One region of the Tepidibacter sp. Z1-5 genome, then DNA from elsewhere that is predicted to be linked to it. Evidence: predicted binding sites of a transcription regulator. Region 1 holds the regulator's gene; each other region holds the start of a gene.
What was found. Region 1 encodes HrcA, which represses chaperone genes, less so after heat shock. Its sites were predicted from a motif close to TTAGCACTCNNNNNNNNNGAGTGCTAA; they were not measured.
Positions count from the first base shown of each region.

Region 2: a site for HrcA is predicted at 3,851-3,877, ahead of htpG (molecular chaperone HtpG). Genes of this name have one in related genera too.
Region 3: a site for HrcA is predicted at 6,294-6,320, ahead of groES (co-chaperone GroES). Genes of this name have one in related genera too.

Region 1 is NZ_JBBMMD010000036.1:54,959-63,631, reverse strand. It holds gene WJW32_RS08840 (NADH-dependent [FeFe] hydrogenase, group A6) at 1-1,530, shown strand, start outside; gene dnaJ (molecular chaperone DnaJ) at 1,575-2,702, opposite strand; gene dnaK (molecular chaperone DnaK) at 2,765-4,603, opposite strand; gene grpE (nucleotide exchange factor GrpE) at 4,641-5,183, opposite strand; gene hrcA (heat-inducible transcriptional repressor HrcA) at 5,200-6,234, opposite strand; gene hemW (radical SAM family heme chaperone HemW) at 6,327-7,463, opposite strand; gene lepA (translation elongation factor 4) at 7,529-8,673, opposite strand, start outside.
Region 2 is NZ_JBBMMD010000035.1:232,380-241,052, forward strand. It holds gene WJW32_RS08380 (TetR/AcrR family transcriptional regulator) at 1-545, shown strand, start outside; gene WJW32_RS08385 (iron-containing alcohol dehydrogenase) at 672-1,868, shown strand; gene htpG (molecular chaperone HtpG) at 1,936-3,810, opposite strand; gene WJW32_RS08395 (xanthine dehydrogenase family protein molybdopterin-binding subunit) at 4,010-6,304, opposite strand; gene WJW32_RS08400 ((2Fe-2S)-binding protein) at 6,307-6,756, opposite strand; gene WJW32_RS08405 (FAD binding domain-containing protein) at 6,756-7,544, opposite strand; gene WJW32_RS08410 (uracil-xanthine permease family protein) at 7,635-8,673, opposite strand, start outside.
Region 3 is NZ_JBBMMD010000002.1:116,376-125,048, reverse strand. It holds partial or broken gene larC (nickel pincer cofactor biosynthesis protein LarC) at 1-1,133, opposite strand, end outside; gene larB (nickel pincer cofactor biosynthesis protein LarB) at 1,202-1,951, opposite strand; gene rocF (arginase) at 2,108-3,007, shown strand; gene WJW32_RS00535 (SpoIIE family protein phosphatase) at 3,025-4,230, opposite strand; gene groL (chaperonin GroEL) at 4,302-5,933, opposite strand; gene groES (co-chaperone GroES) at 5,969-6,253, opposite strand; gene cls (cardiolipin synthase) at 6,489-7,979, opposite strand; gene WJW32_RS00515 (DNA-3-methyladenine glycosylase family protein) at 7,983-8,673, opposite strand, start outside.

The DNA.
Region 1 (8,673 bases):
GCTAGAAAATCAGCCGTTACATTACTACTATCAAATCACCATAGAGAATGTTTAACTTGTGTTCGAAATTTAAACTGCGAGCTTCAAAATTTGGCAGATAATTTAGGCATTAGAGATATCCCATACACAGGAGAGATGCAGGATTATGGATTTAATGACAACAATCCAGCTATACAAAGAGATTATAATAAATGTATAAATTGTAGAAGATGTATGGCAGCATGTAATACTATACAAGATTGTAATGTATATTCTCCTTTAAATAGAGGTCTTGATACTATAATCGCACCTGCTTTTAAAAAGGATTTAGCTGATGTAACTTGCATAATGTGCGGTCAATGTATACTTGCATGCCCTACAGGTTCTTTGAGTGAAAAAGAAGAAATAAGCAATGTTTGGAAGGCTATATCAGATCCAGATAAAATAGTTATAGCTCAAACCGCTCCTTCTATACAGGTGACTATTGGCGAATCCTTTAATATGCCAATTGGTAAGCTTGTAACAAAGCAGCTTGTTACATCCCTTAGACGAATTGGATTTGACAAGGTATTTGCAACTGATGTTACAGCTGATTTAACAATAATGGAAGAAGGTAGCGAATTGGTTGATAGACTCTTAAATGAGCCAGAAAAACTTCCTCTTTTATCATCTTGCTGCCCTGGTTGGGTTAAATTTGCAGAAAACTTCTATCCAGAGTTTTTAGACCATCTATCATCTACTAAGTCTCCTCATGAAATGTGCGGTGCCTTAACGAAGACTTGGTATGCTAAAAAATACAATATAGATCCAAGTAAGATAGTAACAGTAGCTATAATGCCTTGTACTGCTAAGAAGTTCGAAGCTTCACGCCCCGAGATGACTTCAGATGGCTTTAGAAATGTAGACTATGTTCTTACAACTAGAGAATTGGTTAAAATGATCAGAGAAGTAGGTATAGATTTTGCAAATTTACCAGATAGTGAATACGATGAACCTTTTGATCAATTTAGTGGAGCCGGTATGATATTTGGAGCCACAGGAGGAGTATTAGAGGCTGCTGTTAGAAGTGCTCATACATTGATCACAGGAGAAGAGATGGCTGTTCCTGATTATGAAGAAGCCAGAGGTCAAAGTGGTCTAAAATACGGAACTGTACAAATTGGAGATAAAACAATTACAATAGCTATCGCTCACGGTACAAAAAACGCTAGAATAGCTATAGAAGATTTTAAATCAGGTAAGAAAAAATTCGATTACCTAGAAGTTATGGCCTGTCCTGGAGGATGTGTAGGCGGCGGAGGTCAACCGATACTTGCTAATAGAGATTATAAGTATATCTCTTTAAGCTACAGACACAATAGAGCTGACACCTTATATAATATTGATAAAAGCAAAATTATAAGACAATCACACAACAATCCAAGAATACATCAGATTTACGAGGAATTCTTAGAAAAACCCCTATCTCATGTATCTCATAAATACCTTCACACAACTTTTACACCTAGAGGAAAGTATCCTTATTTAGATAAAGAAAATCAAGAAAAATAAACAGCTGGTATATAATACCAGCTGTTTTCTTTAATCATTGTTTTTTATTTAAGTAGATCTTTCATTTTATCAAAGAAGTTTTTTCGTTGCTCGTGAACCTCTTCTCCACTTTCTTTTGCAAATTGTTTTAATAAATCTTTTTGCTTTTCTGAAAGTCGTTTAGGAACCTCTACTACAACTTTTACATATTGGTCTCCCCTTGTTTTTGATCTAAGTCTTGGTATACCTTTTTCTCTTAGTCTAAATACAGTTCCAGTTTGAGTTCCCTCAGGTATCTTATACTTAACCTTACCATCAAGAGTAGGCACTTCAACCTCATCTCCAAGAGCAGCTTGTGCAAATGTTATAGGCATTTCACAGTATACATCATTTCCGTCTCTTTCAAATAGTTTATGAGGTAATACATCTATTACAACATATAAATCTCCCCTTGGACCTCCTCTTAGGCCTAGTTCACCTTCTCCAGAAAGTCTTATTGCTGAACCATCATCTATTCCTGCTGGTATCTTAATATTTATCTGCTTTTTCTTGGTAATATCGCCTTTACCTCCACATTTAGAACAAGGTGTTTCAATTATGCTTCCACTACCTGAACAATCATTACAAGGTCTAACATTCATCATAGTTCCAAAAGGTGTTCTTTGAGCTTGTTTTACCTCGCCTGAACCTCCACAAGTAGGACAAGTTTTTTTAGATGTGCCCGGTTTTGCTCCTGTTCCAGAGCATTCATCACAGTTTTCACTTCTATTTATGCTTATTTCTTTTTCAATTCCAAATGCAGCGTCCTCAAAAGAAATAGACATTCTATATCTAATGTCAGAGCCTCTTTCTGGTCCATTTCTTCTTCTTGATCTTCCGCCTCCAAATATATCTCCAAACATATCTCCGAATATATCTTCAAATCCACCGAATCCAGATCCATTAAAGTCGAATCCGCCCTGGCCTCCATTTGCTCCAGCATGACCAAACTGATCGTAGTTTTGTCTTTTTTGAGCATCCGAAAGAACCTCATAAGCTTCATTTGCTTCTTTAAATTTATCCTCCGCTTCTTTATTATCTGGATTTCTATCTGGATGATATTTCATAGCAAGCTTTCTGTATGCCTTTTTCAACTCCTGGTCCGAAGCACCTTTTTCAACACCGAGCACTTCATAATAATCCCTTTTACTCAACTTATATCACCGCCCATATCATAATAATAGCTTGTGACTTTATTTGCCACAAGCTATTTATATTATTTTTCGTCATCAACAACTTCATAATCTGCATCAACAACATTATCGTCCTTAGGACCTTCTTGACCTGCAGCTCCTTGTGCTTGTTGATCTGCAGCTGCTTGTTGGTACATTTCTTGAGAAACTTTATGGAATTTAGTCATTAAATCTTCAGTAGCCTTCTTAAGTTCTTCTGAAGTTGCATCTTGCTTTTCTTTAACCTCTTTTAGATTTTTAATAGCTGCTTCTATTTCTGTCTTATCATTTGCAGAAACTTTATCTCCTAATTCATTTAAAGTCTTCTCTGTTTGATATATAGTAGACTCTGCATTATTAACAGCTTCTATCTTTTCTTTTCTTTCCTTATCTTGTTGAGCATTCATCTCTGCTTCTTTAACTTTTCTTTCTATCTCTTCTTCTGAAAGATTTGTATCAGATGTAATAGTTATCTTTTGCTCTTTACCTGTTCCCATATCCTTAGCTGAAACATGAACAATACCATTTGCATCTATATCAAAAGTAACTTCTACTTGAGGTACTCCTCTTGGTGCTGGTGGAATATCTGTTAATTGGAATCTTCCAAGTGTAGTATTGTCAGTTGCCATAGATCTTTCACCTTGAAGAACATGAATATCAACAGCAGTTTGATTATCAGCAGCTGTAGAGAATACTTGAGACTTCTTAGTTGGTATAGTAGTATTTCTTTCTATTATTTTAGTTAATACTCCACCTAAAGTTTCAATTCCAAGAGATAAAGGAGTAACATCTAAAAGTAATAAATCTTTAACTTCTCCAGTTAATACTCCACCTTGAATTGATGCTCCTACAGATACACACTCATCTGGGTTTATTCCTTTATGAGATTCCTTACCTATAAACTTTTTAATACCTTCTTGAACAGCTGGTATACGAGATGATCCTCCAACTAATAATACCTTATCTATATCTGATGGATTAAGACCAGCATCTGCTAATGCTTTTCTTGTTGGCTCCATAGTATTTTCTACCAATTTAGCTGAAAGTTCTTCAAATTTAGCTCTTGAAAGATCCATATTTAAGTGCTTTGGTCCAGTAGCTGTTGCAGTTATGAACGGTAAATTTATATTTGTAGTCATAACACTTGAAAGCTCTTTTTTAGCTTTTTCAGCAGCTTCCTTTAATCTTTGAAGACTCATCTTATCAGCTCTTAAATCTACACCTTCTTGTTTTTTAAAGTCCTCAGCTATATAATTGATTACTACATCATCGAAGTCATCTCCACCTAGGTGATTGTTTCCGTTAGTAGCTAGAACTTCAAATGCTCCATCTCCAATTTCAAGTATAGATACGTCAAACGTTCCTCCACCTAAGTCGAATACTAATATTTTTTGATCTTCATTTGCTTTATCAAGACCGTATGCTAAAGCTGCAGCAGTTGGCTCATTTATAATTCTCTTAACTTCAAGTCCTGCTATTCTACCAGCATCCTTAGTTGCTTGTCTTTGAGCATCTGTAAAATACGCTGGAACAGTTATAACCGCTTCTTTTACAGTTTCTCCCAAATGTGCCTCTGCATCAGATTTTAATTTCTGAAGTACCATAGCTGAAATTTCTTGTGGACTATAATCTTTTCCATCTATGTTAACCTTATGGTCAGTTCCCATATATCTTTTTATAGACATTATAGTTTTTTCAGGATTAGTAACAGCTTGTCTTTTTGCAGGCTCTCCTACTATTATTTCACCATCTTTTCCAAAAGCTACTATAGATGGAGTAGTTCTTAATCCCTCTGCATTAGTAATAACAGTTGGCTCTCCTCCCTCAAGTACTGATACACATGAATTAGTTGTTCCTAAATCGATTCCAATTATTTTGCTCATATCTATATCCTCCTTTTAAATTCCATATTATATTTATCTATTTTGATACTTTAACCATTGCTGGTCTTATAACTTTGTTTGTAAACTTGTATCCTCTTTGTAATACATCTACAATTTTATTAGGCTCTACTCCTTCTATCTCATCTTGAAGTACAGCATAATGATAGTTTGGATCAAAATCACATTCATCAGTTTGTATTTCTTCTACTCCAAACTTATTAAAAGTATCTACTAATTGCTTTAAAACAAGTTCTACACCTTTGTAGATACTACTTTCTTTTTCATCTTCCATTGAAGAATCAATAGCTCTTTGCATATTATCCATTACTGGAAGTAATTCTGTTATTATCTTTTCATTCGCAAATAAGCTTATCTCACTTTTTTCTTTTTCTACTCTTCTTCTGTAATTATTAAAATCTGCTTGAAGTCTTTGTAACGAGTCTTTAGCTTCTTCTAATTCTTTTTCTTTAGAATCTATATTTTCACAAGATTCTTCTGTTTCTTGTGATTGATCAGCATCTTGTTCAACATCTTGATCAATTTCATTTTCAAGTATTTCTTTTTCATTCAAAGTTTTCACCCCTTAACAAACTATATTACAGCTTTTTTTCAATAGATTTTTTCAGTGCTTCTCCTACACAATTGACTATAGAGCACATCTTAGAATAATCCATTCTAGTAGGTCCAATAATACCTATTTTACCTATAACAATTCCATCTATATCACAAGTAGCTGTTATAACACTGCAATCTTTTATTATATCGTGATAATTATCACTACCTATAACTATATTGAGATGTTCTTTAGTTATACCTTTCGTATTCAATATATTTGCAACAGTCTGCTTTTCCTCTAGTACATTTAGAAAAGCCTTGGCCTTTACTATATCATTAAATTCCGGAAAATTGAATATATTGGTCACGCCATTTAATAAAACCTCTAAATCATCTGTTTGGGATAAATTGTGATATATCCCATCTAATATGTTATCCAATATATTATTATAATTTAACATTTTAGAATGTACATGCTTTATAAACTCTTCATCCAAATCCCTCATTGTCTTACCAACAAAATGCTCACTTAACATTTTAGAGATTATATTAATTTTTTCTTCATTCATTTGCACAGTATGCTTTATTAAGGTATTTTTAACAACACCTTTATCAGTTATTATAATAAGTAAAATGCTATTTTCACTAACATGTACTATTTGTAAATGCTTTATTTTAATTTCACTAGCCTTCGGTGTTAATGCCACCGACGTACAATTGGTGAATTTTGAAAGAAGTTTTAGTGTATCTTCTAATAAATATCTAACTTCACCCATATTTTTTATTATGGATTGCTTTATAACTTGTCTTTCTGGGTCTGTTAAATCATCTTCTCTCATCAAGCTATTTACATATAGTTTATATCCCTTTTCAGATGGTACTCTACCCGAAGAGGTATGAGGCTGAATTAAGTAACCCATTTCTTCTAAATCAGACATCTCATTTCGTATTGTAGCTGCACTCACTCCTAATTCATACTTTTTTGATATGGTTCTAGATCCTACAGCTTCAGCATTCTCAATATAATCTTTTATTATTGCCTCTAGTATTTTTCTTTTTCTTTCAGTTAAACTCACAAGAATCACCTCTTCGCTGTTAGCACTCACCACACCCGAGTGCTAAAAACCTTATGCATCTAAAATACCACTATTATTCCATTTTGTCAAGATTACTTTTTCAAAAATTCTATAAATACTTTATTGCTTATATCTATTCCTTTGTTGGTCAAGCACATTTTAGAATTTTCAAGTTTTACAAGACCGTTATTCTTCAGAGCTTCTACTTCATTTTTATATATTTTCATAAAATCAACTTCAAATCCTTCATTAAATTTTTCCAAATCTATACCTTCATTCATTCTAAGTCCCATAATTATTTTTTCTTCCATCATATCTTGTTTATCAAGCTTTTCAATGTGTTCTATAGGAAGTTCAGAATTCCTTAGTTTTTCACAATATGTTTTTATATCCTTATAATTTGAATATCTTTTTTGATTTAAATAAGAGTGAGATCCTGGCCCAAGTCCTAAGTACTGAGCACATTTCCAATATAATATATTATGTTTACAACTCTTTTTATTTTTTGCATAATTTGAAATTTCATATTGATTATATCCATTTTCTTTTAAATAATCTCTTGTGTAATAATACATTTTTAAATATAATTCTTCATCTAATAGTTCTAATTTTCCTTCATCATATAATCTCCCAAATACTGTTTCATCCTCTATTATAAGAGAATATGCAGATATATGAGTTGGATTTAGCTTAACAACATCTTTAAGAGTTTGTTTCCACTCATCAAAAGTTTGATTAGGAAGAGAAAACATTAAATCTACGTTTATATTTTCAAACCCTATTTTTCTTGCTATTTCAAAGTTCTTTTTGAATTCTTCATATGAATGTATTCTCCCAAGAGATTCTAGATGTTTTTGATTACTCGATTGAAGACCCATACTAAGCCTATTGACACCCGCTAAATACAAAGTCTCTAATTTTTCTTTAGTTAAAGTTCCAGGATTTGCTTCAATACTGATTTCAGCATCATCTGCTATATTAAAGTTATCATGTATATTATCTATCAACAATTTAAGTTCTTGATTTTCTAAGATACTCGGAGTTCCTCCTCCTATAAATACAGTCGAAAAATAATTTTCATTCAATTGTTTAGAATAGAGTTGCATTTCAGTTATTATTCCTTCAATATAGTCTTTCTTATCTTGTGGATTTAATTTAAAAGAATTAAAATCACAGTAATTACACTTTTTTATACAAAAAGGTACATGTACGTAAAGTCCTTTTTCCAATATAATTCCTCCTAATATTAAAGTCCTAAAATACTACATTATAGTATTTTAGGACTTTTTTATTGTTAATCTATTTTTAATACTGACATAAATGCTTTTTGAGGAACTTCTACAGATCCTATTTGTCTCATTCTCTTCTTACCTTCTTTTTGCTTTTGAAGTAGCTTCTTCTTACGAGAAATATCTCCACCGTAGCACTTAGCTAAAACATCTTTTCTAAGCGCTCTTACTGTTTCTCTTGAAATAACCTTATTTCCCACAGAAGCTTGTATTGGAATTACAAATTGATGTCTTGGTATTTCATCTTTTAATTTTTCACACATAACCTTACCCCTATTATATGCTGTACTTTCATGCACTATAAAAGATAGGGCATCTACTTGCTCTTTATTTATAAGTATATCTAATTTTACTAGATTAGACTTTCTGTATTCTTTAAATTCATAATCTAAAGATCCATATCCTCTTGTTCTAGATTTTAAAGCATCAAAGAAATCATATATAACCTCGTTCAGTGGAAGTTCATAGTGAAGCATAACTCTTCTTGTATCTATATACTCCATATTTTTCATTTCTCCACGTCGTTCTTGTGCAAGTTCCATAACAACTCCTACATAATCATTAGGAACTATTATATTAGATTTAACAATAGGTTCTTCCATCATTTGTATTTCAGCAACCGGAGGAAGATTAGTTGGATTTTGTATCATTAATACTTCTCCATCATTTTTAGTAACTCTATATATAACAGACGGAGCAGTAGTTATTATGTTAAGATCAAACTCTCTATCTAGTCTTTCTTGTATTATTTCCATATGAAGAAGTCCTAAAAATCCACATCTAAATCCAAATCCTAAAGCCGCTGATGTCTCTGCTTCAAATTCAAGTGCAGCATCATTTACCTGTAATTTTTCAAGTGCATCCCTTATATCTTCGTATTTTTCCCCTTCTGCTGGATAAATACCACAATAAACCATAGGTGTTGCCTTCTTATAACCAGGCATATGCTCATCTGTTGGATTCTCATCATCTGTTATAGTATCTCCAACTTGACAACTTCTTATCTCTTTTATACTAGCAGCAACATAACCTACATCCCCTGCACATAATTCATCTACAGGTACTTGTCCAGGTGCCATAACTCCAACTTCTGTAACTTCAAAAGTTTTTTTAGTGTTCATCATTCTTATTTTCATACCTTTTTTTAGAG
Region 2 (8,673 bases), on a different contig from region 1:
AAAAACTCAATTTTTCAGCTACCAAAATATATAGTTATTTTCATAATAAAGATGAAATTTATATAGCTTTAGTGGTTGAAAGTTTTAGAATTCTAATCCAAAATTCATCTGATGATCTTGTTAAATGTAATACCCCTAAAGAAAAAATACAGTGCTTTATTAAGAGTATAATAAGATTTTCTAAGGAATATCCTTATAAATACGAGCTTTTATTTGACCTAAAATCCCCTAAATACCTAGACTATATAAATACTCCACTTGAAAAGGTTGCTCTAGAAAAGCACTTAGTTGGATTTGAATGGTTTAATTTGCTAAAGAAAACAGTAGAAGATTATGTTAATTATAATAGTTTTAAATTAACATATGATTTCGATACTACAGCACTTCTTTTCTTTAGTTTTATTCATGGTTCTATCAATTTATATCATAACAAGATAGTTTATGAAGTTTGTAAAGACCCTGATAAATACTTAGATATTTTAGCAGAATCAGCGCTTAATAATATTGACGCTATGTTAAATATTTCAACAGAAAACCCCATTTAAACAAAATATTTTGTTTAAATGGGGTTTTTTATTGAAAGTTTCTTGACAATTAATTATCATGATGTTATAATTACAGTGTTATAATTACAGCGTTATAATAACGCCGTTATATTAAAGGAGGTCGTTATGTCTTTACTTAATACGATTAAAATATCAGTAGCAAAGCCTATATTCAAACTTGTTCACCAACCTAAAGCTACCACTTATACAGGTCCAGGATCTGTCAAGAAATTAGGTAGTATAGTAAACAGTTACAATCTAAAAAAAGTATTAATAGTTACAGATTCTGTATTGTTAGGACTTGGTTTATTAGATGGTTTAAAGAAGAGTTTAGAAGAATCTAATGTTGAATATGTAATCTATGATGGAGTTAAACCAGACCCTACTTTTACAATTGTAGAAGATGGTATTTCAATGATAAAAAAACAAGGTTGTGATGGAGTTATAGCTTTTGGAGGAGGTTCTGCAATCGATGCAGCAAAAGTTATGTCTGTAGCCTACACTAATCAATGCTCACCAGCTCAATTAAAAGGAATGTTAAAAGTAAAGAAAAAAGGATTACCTTTCTTTGCCGTTCCAACAACAGCTGGTACAGGTTCTGAAGCCACTCTTGTTGCTGTAATATCTGATCCTGTTACTCACCAAAAAGTGACAGTTATAGATCCTAAGGTTATACCTCAAGTTGCTGTTTTAGATCCAGAACTTACAACAGGTTTGCCTGCTCATATTACATCTACAACTGCTATGGATGCTCTAACTCATGCTATAGAAGCATTTATAAGTGAATATGCAACAGAAGAAACTATGCAGTATTCAAGAGTATCTATTAAGATGATTTATTCTAACTTAGTGCATTCTTATAATAATCCTACAGATTTAGATGCTAGATCAGCTCTATTAGAAGCTTCTTACTATGCTGGTTTAGCATTTAGTAAAGCTTTTATTGGTTATGTTCATGCGTTTTCTCACAACATTGGTGGAGCTTTTGGTATACCTCACGGACTTGCAAATGCAGTAATTTTACCTCATGTAATTGAATTTTCAAAGCCAAATTGCATAGATAAGTTAGCTGAACTTGCTATATTAGTAGGGTTAGGTTCTAAGAAAGAAAAACCTGAAGTCTTAGCTGATAAATTTGTACAAAGTATATTTGACTTAAATAGAAATTTAAACATTCCTGAAAGATTGGATAAGTTTAAGATGAAAGATATTAAAAAGATAAGAGAAGCTGGATTTAAAGAATGCCATGGAACGTATCCTGTTCCAAGATATTTAACAGCTAAACAAGCTGACGAACTTCTTTCAAAAGTTGCAAGTAACTAATATACTATAATTCACACATAAAAAAGCGAAGCCATATAAGAAATACTTATATGGCTTCGCTTTTTTATTATTTCATTATCTTACACATATTATTAGTAAACTCTACAGGATCTTCTATAGGAAGTCCTTCTATAAGTAAAGCTTGGTTATAAAGTAAGCCTGTATATAACTTAAACTTATCTTTGTCATTTTCATATGCATCTTTTAAAGAATTGAATATATCGTGATTTACATTTATCTCTAAAACTTTATCAGCTTTTATTCCTTGACTTTCAGGCATAGCATTTAGAATCTTTTCCATCTCTATACTTAAATCTCCATCATTAGATAAGCATACAGGATGTTTTTTAAGTCTCTTAGATGCTCTAACAAATTTAACCTTATCAGCTAAAGATTCCTTCATAAATTCGAATAAATCTTTGTTTTCATTCTCATCAACTGAAGTTTCACTATCATCTGATTCTATTCCTAAATCATTACTAGATACAGACTTGAACTCTTTTTCTTTATAGTTCATAAGAACTCTTATAGCAAATTCATCTACATCATCTGTAAAGTAAAGTATTTCATATCCTTTATCCTTTATAAGATCAGTTTGTGGTAATTTATCAATTCTATCAATAGACTCCCCAGCAGCATAGTATATATACTTTTGATCCTCTGGCATTCTAGATATATACTCATCTAAAGTAACTAGCTTCTTCTCTTTTGATGAATAAAACATAAGTAAATCTTGAAGTACCTCTTTGTTAGCTCCAAAATCACTATATACGCCATACTTTAAGTGTCTTCCAAATGACTCATAGAACTTCTCATAATTCTCTCTTTCATTCTTTAATAAGTTCTTTAACTCATTCTTTATTTTATTCTTTATATTCTTAGCTATAGACTTTAATTGTCTATCATGTTGTAGTATTTCTCTTGATATATTTAAAGATAGGTCTTCAGAATCCACTATACCTTTTACAAATCCAAAATAATCTGGAAGTAAGTCAGAACATTTTTCCATAATCATAACTCCGCTTGAATAAAGCTCTAAACCTTTTTCATATTCCTTAGTATAAAAATCATACGGAGTTTTTTCTGGAATATATAATATAGCATTGTATCTTATCATACCATCAACACTAAGGTGAACATGCTTTAAAGGCTTATCAAATCCATAATGCTTTTCTGCATAAAAGTTTTCATAGTCTTCATCTTTAAGCTCATTTTTATTTTTTCTCCATATAGGAACCATGCTGTTTACAGTTTCTTCTTGAACAACATCTTCATATTCACCTTCAGTTCCTTCTTTAGGCTTTTTAGTAGTTACATTCATCTTGATTGGGTATCTTATAAAGTCAGAGTATTTCTTAATTATATTTTTTATTGTATATTCTTCTAAATACCTATCAAAGTCATCATCTTCTGTACATTCTTTTATCTTAAGTATAATTTCCGTTCCTACACTATCCTTACTGCATTCTTCAATAGTGTAACCATCTACACCTTTAGATTCCCACTTATAAGCTGTGTCAGATTCAAAAGCCTTACTTATAACAGTTACATTATCTGCTACTAAAAATGCTGAATAAAAACCTACTCCAAATTGACCTATTATATCGTGTCCATCTTTGATTTCATTATCTTTTTTGAACTGTAAAGATCCACTCTTAGCTATAACCCCTAGATTATTCTCAAGTTCATCCTTATTCATTCCAATACCAGTATCTGATATTTTAATTAATCTATTATCCTTATCAACAGCTATATCTATATAATAATCATCTTTATTAAATGTTATAGTATCATCAGTCAATGCCTTATAGTATATCTTATCTATAGCATCACTTGAATTTGATATAAGCTCTCTTAAAAAAATCTCCCTGTGAGTATAAATTGAATTGATCATAAGATCTAACAATCTTTTAGATTCTGCTTTGAATTCTTTTCTTTCCAAATTAATCTCTCCTTCCGACTTCTTATGTATATAATTTTTGTTAGCACTCTATCTCATTGAGTGATAACCCCTACCTCTTATATATCATATATTAAACCTTATGTCAATATATTTTGAATGTAACAAAATACAAGGGAAAGATATAATAGAATATTCTATTATATCTTTCCCTTTGAATTATCTATAGAGTGAGACTTAATTATTTCTCTAATATTCCTCTTAGAATTTTTTCTGGTGTAATAGGTAAACTTCTTACATTAACACCCACTGCATTATAAACAGCATGTGCAATTGCTGGTGATGGAGTATTGATTACAACTTCACCTATAGACTTTGCTCCAAATGGTCCCGTTGGTTCATAACTAGATTCAAAATCCACAGTTATCTTAGCTATATCTTTTCTACATGGAATTTTATACTGCATAAATGTATTTGTTTGCATTTTTCCAGCATCACTATATCTAACATCCTCATACATTGCCATACCTATTCCTTGAACCAATCCTCCTTCTACTTGGATTCGTGCAAGCTTTGGATTTATAACCGTTCCACAGTCAACAACTGCAACATAATCAATCAAATCTATTTTACCACTTTCTTTATCGACTTCTACCTCAGCAAATCCTGCAATAAACGGAGGAGGACTTGTTTCTCCACCAAAAGAACCGACTCCAATCAATTGATTTTTTCCCTCTCCTATTGATAATCGCTGTGCTATTTCATCAAGAGATAATACCTTTTCTTCATTCATTGTTTTTATAAATGACCCATCAAACGTTAAGTCTTCTTTCGATATATCTAAAAGATTTGCTGCATTTTCTAATATTTTATTTTTCATATCTTCACAGGCTTTTATAACAGCATTTCCAGTAACATAAGTTGTACTAGAAGCATACGAACCTGTATCATATGGAGAAATATCCGTATCAGCAGTGTGTACAATTATCTTATCCATGGTAGTTTCTAAAACATCTGCTGCCATTTGTGCAAGAATAGTATCTGATCCTTGTCCCATATCTGTAGCACCTAATAAAAGTGTATAAAACCCATCATCATTTAATTTAATTACTGCTGAAGCTGTATCTATCCCAGGTATACCAGACCCTTGCATTGTTATTGCCATACCAACAGCTCTAACCTTTCCATTACCCATATCTTTTCCAAGGTACTTTTCATCCCATCCAATAAGTTTCTTTCCTTTTTCAATACATCTATCAAGAGTACAACTTGCTAAAGCAACAGGTTGTCCGTCTTTAGAACCTCCTAAAATAGGATTGGTATCTCCTTCTTTTATAATATTCTTTTCTCTAAGTTTAGCAGGATCTATATTTAATTTAGCTGCTAATTCATTTATTGCTGACTCTAATGCAAATATTCCCTGAGTAACACCATATCCTCTTAAAGCTCCTGCTGTCATTTTATTTGTATAAACCACATTACCCATATATCTTACTGCTTTTGCTTGATTGTATAGAGGAAGTGTCTTATGTCCTGCAACACTAAATACAGTCCATGCATGTTCACCATATGCACCTGTATCAGATAAAGCCTGCATATCTATAGCATTAATATTTCCCTCTTTATCCGATCCTATTTTCACTTTAATCCTCATAGCATGACGGCTAGTTGTACAACTAAATGTTTCTTTTCTATCATAAACAATTTTGGCTGGTTTTCCTGTTTTAAGTGTAACTATTGCTGGAAAAACTTCTACAGATGCTGTTTGCTTTCCACCAAAACCTCCACCAATTCTAGGTTTTATTACACGAATATTACTCTTTGGAATTTGTAAAGCTCTTGCAACAATTCTTCTAACATGAAAAGGAATCTGTGTAGCACTCACAATTGTAAGTCTTCCATTATGATCCATATAACTAAATGCACGATATGTTTCCATCATACCGTGAGCTTGAGCTTGAGTATAATAAGTTTCTTCTACCACAACCTCACTATTTTCAAGTTCAGCTTCTACATCTCCAACTTCTGTTTTATAAGAAGCTGCTATATTTTTTTCTTTATCCATACCAATATCAAAATTAACATGTAAATCATCTTCTGGATGAACTATAGATTTATGTTCTTGTGCTTTTTCAAAATCTAAAACAGGTTTATATACTTCATATTCAACCTTAATTAATTTCATAGCTTTTAGTGCAGTTTTCTCATCTACTGCAGCTATAATTGCAACTTCATCTCCTATATAACGAACATATTCATCTAAAATCAATCTATCATACGGAGATGGCTCAGGATAAGATTGACCTGCCATTGTAAATCTTTCATTTGGAACATCTTTATGTGTAAGTATACATTCAACTCCGTTTAATTTTTCTGCTTTTTGTGTATCTATATGTTTAATTTTTGCAAAAGCATAAGGGCTTCTAAGAATTTTTATAACCAATGAATTATTATCTAAGTCATCTGTGTAAACAGGTTTCCCCGTTGCAATATCCATTCCATCAATTTTTGAAATTGCACTATTTACAACCTTCATACTTATACTACCCCCATATATTTTTTTATCGCTCTTAACTGTCCAACATAGCCTGTACATCTACAAAGATTTCCTGTTAAGTAATGAACAATATCTTCTTCTGTAGGATTTTTAAGTTCTCTTTTCATTGCAAGTACAGTCATTATAAATCCGGGACTGCAAAATCCACATTGTTCAGCTCCTTCATTTACTAAAAACTCTGCGAACTCTCTTGCCTCTTCTTGAACACCTTCAATAGTTGTAATTTCTTTCCCGTTAACTCTTGCGGCAAGAATTGAACACGAAAGAACAGGCTTATCATCTATCCATACTGTACATAATCCACAAGATCCTGTGTCACAACCTTTTTTAACACTTAAAAAACCATATCTTCTCAATGTATCTGCTAAAAATTCATCACATTCTATTTCCATATCCATTTTTTTATTATTAATTGTAACTTCTATCTTCATTATAAAACCTCCATTAAAGCTCTTTTTACAAGGACTTTGCAAATTGCCTCTCTATATTCTTTACTACCTCTCATATTACTTCCAAAAGTTAACTCTTTTGCAGCAATACTTGAAGTTTGTTCAATATCTTCATTAGTTAGTTTACTTTTTCCTAAGTATATAGAAGCTTCTTTTGCTTTTTTTGCCCTTTGAGGTCTTGCTCCAACTACTATCTTAAAGTCTTTATCTTCTTTTGAAACAGCTACATTTAATAGAGCATAATCACTACTTGAATTTCTCATTGATTTAAATACTGCTTTTCTATTAGTTTTTTGAATAATAATTTTCGTTAAAATATCTTTCTCAAAGTCTTTCTCTAAAAATTCCTCTAAAGACATTCTTCCTCCGTTATAAAGTACTACATCCGCATCTATAGAAAGTAGGGCTGTAATCAAATCCGAGAATCCATATTTTGAATAAACAGTTCCACCTATTGTTACATTATTTCTAAGCTGAACTCCTACTATGTTTTTTACAGATTCTGATAAAACCCCATTAAAATATTTTGTTAAAATAGGACTTGTTTCTATTTCACGAAAAGTAGCCATAGCCCCAATTTCAATTGCTTCATCACATTCTTTTATATAGTTTAAATTGATTTTAGATAAATCAATAGCTGTTCCAATGTTTTTCGATCCCATTCTTAAAAAAGAACAGCCTCCTAATACAGTATTATTTCTTTTGTTTTTTAAGATATTATACGCGTCTTCCAATGTTTCAGGAAATACATAATTTTGTATAGAAATCAATTGTATTCCTCCCTCAAATTAATATATTGTATAAATATAAAAGGCATAATATTGGTTTTCAATATATGCCTTTATTCACATAAATTACTTCTATGCTCCAGAAAGAGATTTATTAGTATTATGTTCTACTTTTTTCTCCTTATCTTCTGGTAAAATAATATTTAATATAATTGCAATAGTTCCTGTAACAACCATTCCTGATCCTCCAAAGATCATTTTCACTGATTCTGGGAAATATGCAATTGCTTCTGGTACAGAACCAAGGCCAAATCCTAGTCCCATTGCAACAGCAACAATCATACTATTTCTTCCAGTAAGAGGTTCTTTTGTAATAAGATTAATTCCACTAATAGCTATCATCGAGAACATAACTATAGTAGCTCCACCTAATACACTTTGTGGCATTAAAGCAACAACAGTTCCAACCTTCGGAAATAATCCAGTTATAATTAAGAATACTGCTCCTACAGCAACTACAAATCTACTCATAATACCTGTAAGTGCAACTAATCCAACATTTTGACTAAAAGATGTATTTGGTAATACATTGAAGATAGCAGCCAAACAACTTCCTAATCCGTCTGCCATAACTCCTCCGGAAAGTTCTTTATCAGTAGCTTCACGATTAGCTCCGCCCATTGTAATTCCTGAAATATCTCCAACAGTTTCTACTGTTGTTAAAATATACATTAAAAGCATTCCAACAATTGCATCTAAATGAAATGTCATTCCATATTTAAATGGTGTAGGAAAAGATAGCCATTTAGCTTGTGATACAACAGAAAAATCAATCTTTCCCATTGGAATAGCTACAATATATCCAACTAAAATACCAATTAATATAGAAGCCATACTTGTAATTCCTTTTGTATATTGATTAAAAAACAATACAGTTACTAAAACAATTGTTCCTAAAAGAAGATTTGATGGTGATCCAAAATCTTTTGCACCAACCCCACCTGCAAAGTATTTTATTCCTACTGGTAAAAGAGATAAACCTATAGATAACACTACCGTCCCTGTTACTACAGGTGGAAAATATTTTCTAAGTGGTTTCAAAAAAGCACCCAATATCATCTCAAAGAATCCACCAACTAAAGATGCACCCAATACACCAGCAAGTCCATAT
Region 3 (8,673 bases), on a different contig from region 1:
CACTTCATAATTTATATTATCATACACATCTTTTAATGTAATATTATACTTTTGAGCTATTATTTTACATTCTTCATATTCCGGTGTATATTTTATTATTTTATCTTTATAATATGCAATTTTTATAGATATATTACCATAAGTTGTTTTTAAATTTATAAATTTTCTATCTAAAGTTTCTCTTTTTAATTCATTAAACCTAATACCAAATGTTGTAGTTTCTTTTAATATAAATTCTATTGTTTTATTTAAATTTTCTTTTTCACATAATACAGACAATTTAACTGCTGGCCTATTCTTTTTCATATAAATACTTTGAGTATAGATATCTAAAGCACCCATATTAAGTATTTTTTCATATAGATAAGAATATATCTCTGAGTTCATATCATCTATATTAGCATTTATCTCATATACTATGCTCTCTTTTTTTTTTGACCAAGTATAAGTCTTAACATATTAGGTATTTCAAACTTCTTATCTCCCATTCCATAACCTATCGAATCTATCTCAAATTCTATATCATCTAAAAATTCGTCACTTAGAGTTTTAACAATAGCCGCTCCCGTTGGAGTAGTTGTCTCCCCTTTTACCGAGTTTATCTTAACCTTAGCTTCTTTTAATATTTCAACTGTAGCTGGTGCAGGAACTGGTATTATTCCATGATCACACTTTACAAATCCACTTCCAAGGGGAACTGATGAACAGTATATTTTATCTACCTCAAGCATGTCTATAAGTATAGCAGTTCCAACTATATCAACTATAGAGTCAGTTGCCCCAACTTCATGAAAATGAACCTTATCAATTGTACTATTATGAACCTTTGCCTCTGCTGTAGCTACTTGCATAAATATATCTTTAGCTATTTCTTTAGCCTTATCAGTAATATCAGCATCATCTATTATCTTATGTATATCACTTAAATGTCTATGATGATGGTGGTGATGCCCATCATGGTGATGCTCATGTGTATGTTCCTTTATATTTACACAAACATTAGTACCATTTATTCCATTTTCCTGTTTATTTTTTATAACAATCTCAAACTCATCATTCATATTAAGTTTGTTGATTTCCGTTAAAAATTTATCTTTATCAAGTCCTAAATCCAAAAGTGCTGCAAGAGTCATATCCCCTGAAACACCACATATACAGTCAAAGTAAAGTATTCTTTCCATTTTGTCTTCTCCTTTAAACGTTATAATTTATTTATCATGCTAGAAAGATATCCAGCTCCGAATCCATTGTCTATATTTACAACAGATATTCCAGAAGCACAACTATTTAACATAGTAAGAAGTGCCGATAATCCATTGAAATTAGCTCCGTATCCTACAGATGTAGGAACTGCTATTACAGGAACATCTACAAGTCCTCCTACAACACTAGGAAGAGCTCCTTCCATTCCAGCTACCGCAATTATAACCCTAGCCTTCATTAAAACATCCCTATTATTTAAAAGTCTATGAATTCCAGCAACTCCAACATCATAAAGTCTTTCAACCTCATTTCCCAAGAATTTAGCTGTATGATAAGCTTCATCCGCTACAGGTATATCAGATGTTCCTCCTGTAACTACTACTATTGTTCCCTTCCCTATATTTTCTATAGGCTTATTCTGAATCTTTATAATTCTTCCTAATTCCTCATATTCGCAGTTTGGATATATTTTCTTTAGTTTTTCATAAGTCTCTTTCTTCGCTCTAGTTCCAAGTATATTCGATTTTTTTTCATACATTTTTTCTACTATACCTATTATATGTTCATCAGTCTTTCCTTCGCAATATATAACCTCAGGATATCCATTTCTAATACTTCTATGATGATCAATCTTAGCATAACCCAAATCTTCAAAGGGTAATGTTTTTAAATCTTCTAATGCTGTATCTACATCTACTTTTCCTTCTTTTATATTTAAAAGTAGATTTTTCAAATTGTTAATGTCCATTTTTTCACCTCTATTTTAAACTATAATTCAATTCTTATTGAATATTCTATTTTTTTCGTCATTTTCATTTTTGTAAAAAATATGTAATAATTATAATATAGTATAATTTTAACACACTTTTTGCAAATTTTTTAACGTACTTAGGAGGTTTTTTAGATGAATGTAAATTTAATAGGAATTCCTTTATTCTACGGATGCGATAAAAAAGGACCTGAAACCGCTCCTGATTTATTAAGAAATAATGGTATAGAATCTATTATAAATAAGCACGGTTATACAGTTTATGATTTAGGTAATCTTTATGTAAAGCAAGAGACAGATGATAATAAATTTAAATCAAACACTAATATGAAGTATCTAGATTCTATTGTAGATGTAAATACTAATCTAGCTCATATGGTCTATTCTTCACTTGAATCAAATAGTTTTCCATTCATGCTTGGAGGAGATCATTCTCTAGGTCTTGGTAGTATATCAGGCGTTAGCAAGCATGATGATAAATTCGCAGTTATATGGATGGATGCACACGGAGATATAAATACTCACGAAACATCTGAAAGTGGAAATACACACGGTATGCCACTTGGAGCTTGTATGGGATTTGGTCACGAAAAATTAACTAACCTATATTTCAAAGGTCAAAAGGTAAACCCTAAAAATGTATTTATATTAGGAGCTAGAGACTTAGATAAAGGAGAAACAGATCTTATAGATCAACATAGCCTTAATGTTTATTCACCCGAAGATATGAAGTCAAAAGGTCTTAAAGAAACAGTATCTTCTATCATAAATACTTTAAGGCAAAATAATATAAACAGAGTTCACTTAAGCTTTGATATGGACTTTATAGATTCTAAATTCGTTCCAGGTACAGGCACTCCAGTAGACAGCGGTTTTGATGTTGACGAAACTAAGACTGTACTAAAAGAAATATTAGAATCTAATTTAGTTAAATCTATAGATTTTGTAGAGTTCAACCCTAACCTAGATAAAGATAATACAACTTTAAACTTAGCTATAGACTTAATAGACTTTATGTTTGAAAACTTAAAGTAGCAAATATATTAGGGATGCTATATTTGCATCCCTAATATACATATATCGTCCTCATACTCTTGATCTTCTTTAAATAATATCAATTCTTCATTTATATTATCTATAATCTCATTTATATTTTTATCTAATCTACTATTTATTATTTCAAAAACCCTATTATTAAATTCACACCCCAAATTATTTTTAGTTTCCATTAACCCATCTGTATAGAATAAAATTTTATCGCCCTCTTTTAATTTTATTTTATGTGATTTAAATTCTAATTTATCAAATACCCCCAACATCATTCCTTCACTTTCTTTAATCTCAACAACCTTATTATCGCTTATAAGCAGCGGATAAGGATGAGAGCATCTTATATATGTAAATTCTTTACTTTTATTGTTGTATACCCCATAGAAGGCTGTGAGATACATATTTTCTGCTACATTTAATATTTTGTTATTTATATTCTTCATCAACTTATCAGGTGTATACAAAAGTTCTTTACTACTATCAATTATAGCCTTTACCATTGTAGTTATCATAGCAGCAGCTATTCCATGTCCAGATATATCACTTATAAATATACCTACATTATCATCATCTATATTTATAAAGTCATATAAATCCCCCCCAACCTCATATAAAGGGTTGTACACTGCCGTTAGTTTTACTCCATTATATATCGGAGTTTTATATGGTATAAGACTTTGCTGAACATTTCTAGCAATAGATAATTCCTTTTTTATCTTATCATTATACTTTTTTATAATCTCATTATTTCTTTCAAGCTCTAATTTGCTATTTTCAATCTCAGTTACATCATCTAATATTACAAGTACCATATCTTCATCATTATAGGTCATATACTTTGTTGTAAATTGAAGATGTTTTTCTATAGAATTACCTTTAATATAGAAATTCCTATTCATAACCTGCTTCAAAGTGTTCTCCTTATCTTGAAAAGCCCTAGTTATAGCCGTTCTTACACAGCACGTCCCACAATTTGAAGTATTCCCACACTCTTCATTTTCTTCAACTGTATAAATACAACCTATAACATTACCACATAGTCCATTTAATATTTCGCTATCTGGTTTACTAAATAATACCTTGAATGTATCATTAAACTCCTGTATTCTAACATTTTTATCAACTAAAAATATAGCAGAAGTTATATTTTCAAATAAATTATTTAAAAAAACAGTAGACTCTTTTAACTTATTTATGGATAATTTCATATCTATCCCCCCTAATAATTATCATAGCTTATTTTAACATAAAAAAAAGAAGACCCAAAGGTCTTCTTAAATTACATCATTGGCATTCCGCCACCCATTCCACCTGGCATAGCTGGCATAGGATCATCTGATTTAATATCAACAACAGCAGCTTCTGTTGTTAAGAATACAGCAGCTACAGATGCTGCATTTTGAAGTGCTGATCTTGTAACCTTAGTAGGATCTACAATTCCAGCCTCTATCATATTAGTATAAGTCTCATTTAAAGCATCAAATCCAATTTCAACATCAGAATTTTTAACCATCTCAACTATAACTGCTCCTTCAAGTCCACAGTTAATAGCAATTTGCTTTAATGGCTCTTCAAGTGCTTTTCTTATTATCTTAGCACCTATCTTTTCTTCTCCTTCAAGAGTTTCAATTAACTCTTCAACCGCAGGTATAACACTAACAAGTGCAGTTCCTCCACCTGATACTATACCTTCTTCAACAGCAGCTCTTGTAGCATTAAGAGCATCTTCTATTCTAAGTTTTCTTTCTTTAAGCTCAGTTTCAGTAGCAGCTCCAACCTTAATTACAGCTACTCCTCCAGAAAGCTTTGCAAGTCTTTCTTGTAATTTTTCTTTATCAAACTCAGAAGATGTCTCTTCTATTTGAACTTTTATTTGATTTACTCTATCTTTAATTTCTACTTCATTACCAGCTCCATCTACTATTGTAGTAGTTTCCTTAGTAACCTTAACAGTAGCAGCTCTACCTAACATAGATAAGTCAGCTTCTTTTAAATCAAGTCCTACTTCTTCAGATATAACTTGACCACCAGTAAGTATTGCTATATCTTGAAGCATAGCCTTTCTTCTATCTCCAAATCCAGGAGCTTTAATAGCTACAACTTCGAATGTTCCTCTTAACTTGTTAACTACTAAAGTAGCAAGAGCTTCTCCCTCTACATCTTCAGCTATTATAAGAAGTTTTTTACCTTGTTGTACTATTTGCTCAAGCACTGGTAGTATTTCTTGTATGTTGTTTATCTTCTTATCTGTGATTAATATATATGGATTATCTAAAACAGATTCCATCTTCTCAACATCTGTTACCATGTAAGGAGATAAATATCCTCTATCAAACTGCATACCTTCAACTGCATCAAGCTCTGTTAACATAGTCTTAGACTCTTCAACAGTTATAACTCCATCTTTACCTACTTTTTCCATGGCATCAGCTATAAGCTTACCTACTTCTTCATCTCCTGCAGAAATAGCAGCAACTTGAGCTATAGATTCTTTATTCTCTATATGTCTTGAATTTTCATGTAATTTAGCAACAGAAACTTCTACAGACTTTTGAATTCCTTTTCTAATAAGTATTGGATTAGATCCTGCAGCTACATTCTTTAATCCTTCTCTGATTATAGCTTGAGCTAAAACAGTAGCTGTAGTAGTTCCATCTCCTGCTACATCATTAGTTTTTGTAGCAACTTCCTTAACAAGTTGAGCACCCATGTTCTCATAAGCATCTTCAAGCTCTATCTCTTTAGCTATAGTAACACCATCATTAGTTATAAGTGGTGATCCAAATTTTTTATCTAATATAACATTTCTACCCTTCGGTCCTAGAGTAACCTTTACAGTATCTGCAAGTTTATTAACTCCTTTTTCTAATGAACGTCTTGCTTGTTCAGCAAATTTAATTTCCTTAGCCATTAAAAACCCCTCCTATTTATGTATAATTTGATAATCTATTCTACAATCGCTAATATATCATTTTGTTTTAAAATAGTATACTCTTCGCCTTCTAATTTAACCTCTGTTCCAGCGTATTTAGAGAATATTACCTTATCTCCAATCTTAACTTCCATTTTAATTTCTTTTCCATCTACAACTCCACCAGGTCCTACTTCTACAACCTCAGCCATTTGTGGTTGCTCCTTTGCACTTCCAGGTAAAACTATACCACTTTTAGTTTTTTCTTCTGCTTCTAATTTTTTTATAACTACTCTATCAGCTAATGGCTTGATTTTCATTATAACCCCTCCTCGTAATATATATTATATTAATTCCCTTTTAGCACTCACCTTGCATGAGTGCTAATCATAATTATAATATACCTAACTTAGACTTATATTTCAAGTCTTTTAATAAGTATTTATTTACTTTTTTCATCGATTTTCGTAAATATCTTGTAGCATAGTGTCTTTAATTAAAATACTTAACAAAAAAAAACAAAAATTATTCATTCAAAATGAATAATTTTTGTTTTTATAACACAGCCGAGAATAATCTAGCCGCCGATTCTTTTATTTTTTGAACTACAGATCTATTTATATAATCTTCATACTTTATCTCTTCGCTATGTTTTATATCTTCCATAAAATCCTTTTCAAGTCTTTTGGTGACCTTTTCATCATATATAAATCCATTTACTTCAAAGTTAATCATAAAGCTTCTAAGATCCATGTTAGCACTACCTACAGAGCATATGTCATCATCTATTAGCAATATCTTTGAATGCATAAATCCTTTTTTGTATAGGTATACTTTTCCTCCTGTTCTTAATATCTCTTTAAAATATGAAGATGATGCTAGATGAACTATTTTATGATCTGCTATTTGTGGAAATATTATTCTTACATCAACACCACTTAAAGCTGCCGTTTTTAAAGCCATCAATACACTCTCATCAGGTATAAAATATGGTGTTTGTATATATATTCTCTTTTTTGCCTTTGATATAGCACTAAAATAAGCTTGATGTATTACCTCCCAATCAGAATCAGGACCACTTGCAGCTATTTGAACTATACTATCTCCTTTATAAGATATAGATGGAAAATACTGTCCATCGAATATTCTGTTTTTGGTAGCAAAATACCAGTCCAGCAAAAATGTAAGCTGTAACATATAAACCGATTCACCGGTTATCTTCATATGGGTATCTCTCCAGAATCCGAATTTTTTATTTTTTCCTAAGTATTCGTCTCCTATATTTATACCTCCTGTATATCCTATTTTTCCATCTATTACAGCTATTTTTCTATGGTTTCTATAGTTTAACCTTCTATTTAAAAAAGGAATTTTTGATTTTAAAAACGGATATATTTCTATATTGTGCTCCCTCATATCATCAAAAAACTTTCTATCAAACCAAAGTCTCCAACAACCTACATCATCGTAAAGTATTCTAACCTTTACTCCCTCATCTGCTTTTTTTATCAATATCTTTTTTATTTTATTTCCTATATCTGAATTTTTTATAATGTAATACTCCATGTGTATATGGTGCTTAGCTTTTTTTAAATCTTTTATCATCGCATCAAATTTTTGATTTCCATTAGTTAGTATCTTTATATTGTTGTTAAGTGTAAACGGGGCTCTTCCAGTATTTAGTAATAAACTCATAACTCTCTTAGAATTATCCATACTGCTATCATTAAATATAATATTATCCATTATAGCCTGCTTTTCTATACACAATAGATTATCAAATTCTTTTATATTATTGAATAAATCACTAACTTTTATATCTGAGAATATCTTCTGAGTCTTAAATATCTTCTTACGCCTCACATTTTGACCACAGAGTATATATATTATAAAACCACCTATTGGAAATACTACAAAAAGCAACAGCCAAGCTATCGTTTTAGAAGGATCTCTATTCTCCAAGAATATTACTAATGATACTAATATTGTAGATAATGTAAATAATATTCCAAGTGCCCACATTATAATGTCTATTATGTCAATCACCTCCTATTTCTTTCCTATACCAAGCTCCCTTGCATAGTAAAATAGATATTGTTGAGCAAATCCAGATAGATTTGAAAATTTATTTATCCCATATTCTCTTATTTTTTTTAAACTAAGACTTTCATCTACATAAAATTCCTCCATAACTCTCTTAACCCATACATCAACTGGAAATGTATCGTACTTTTCCATAGAGAATAACATTATGCAATCTGCAACCTTTGGTCCAACTCCGCAAAATTGTAAAAGTCCCTTCTTGCACATATCCGTATCTAAATTCTTGTATTTATATATATCTTCATTATCATTTTTTATTATAAAAGCTGTATCTTTTATATACTGATCTCTAAATCCAGTTCCACATTTTCTTATCTGTTCTTGTGTCAATGAATTCATTTTTTCAATAGATGGAAAAGCATAATGCTTTTTACCTTTATATTCTCCTATATATTCTCCATAATTCATAGATAAATTTTCTATTGCTTTTTTTATCATAGATATCCTATTGTTAGCTGATATTATAAATGATATCAATATTTCCCATTCATCTTGATTAAGTATTCTTATACCGTATCCAAACTTTACAGCTTCATTTAAGTATTTGTCCATTTGAGACAATTCTTCTTTTATTTTAAAATAATCTCTATCTAAATCAAAATACTTATACCATATATTATGAAAATCATCTAGATTT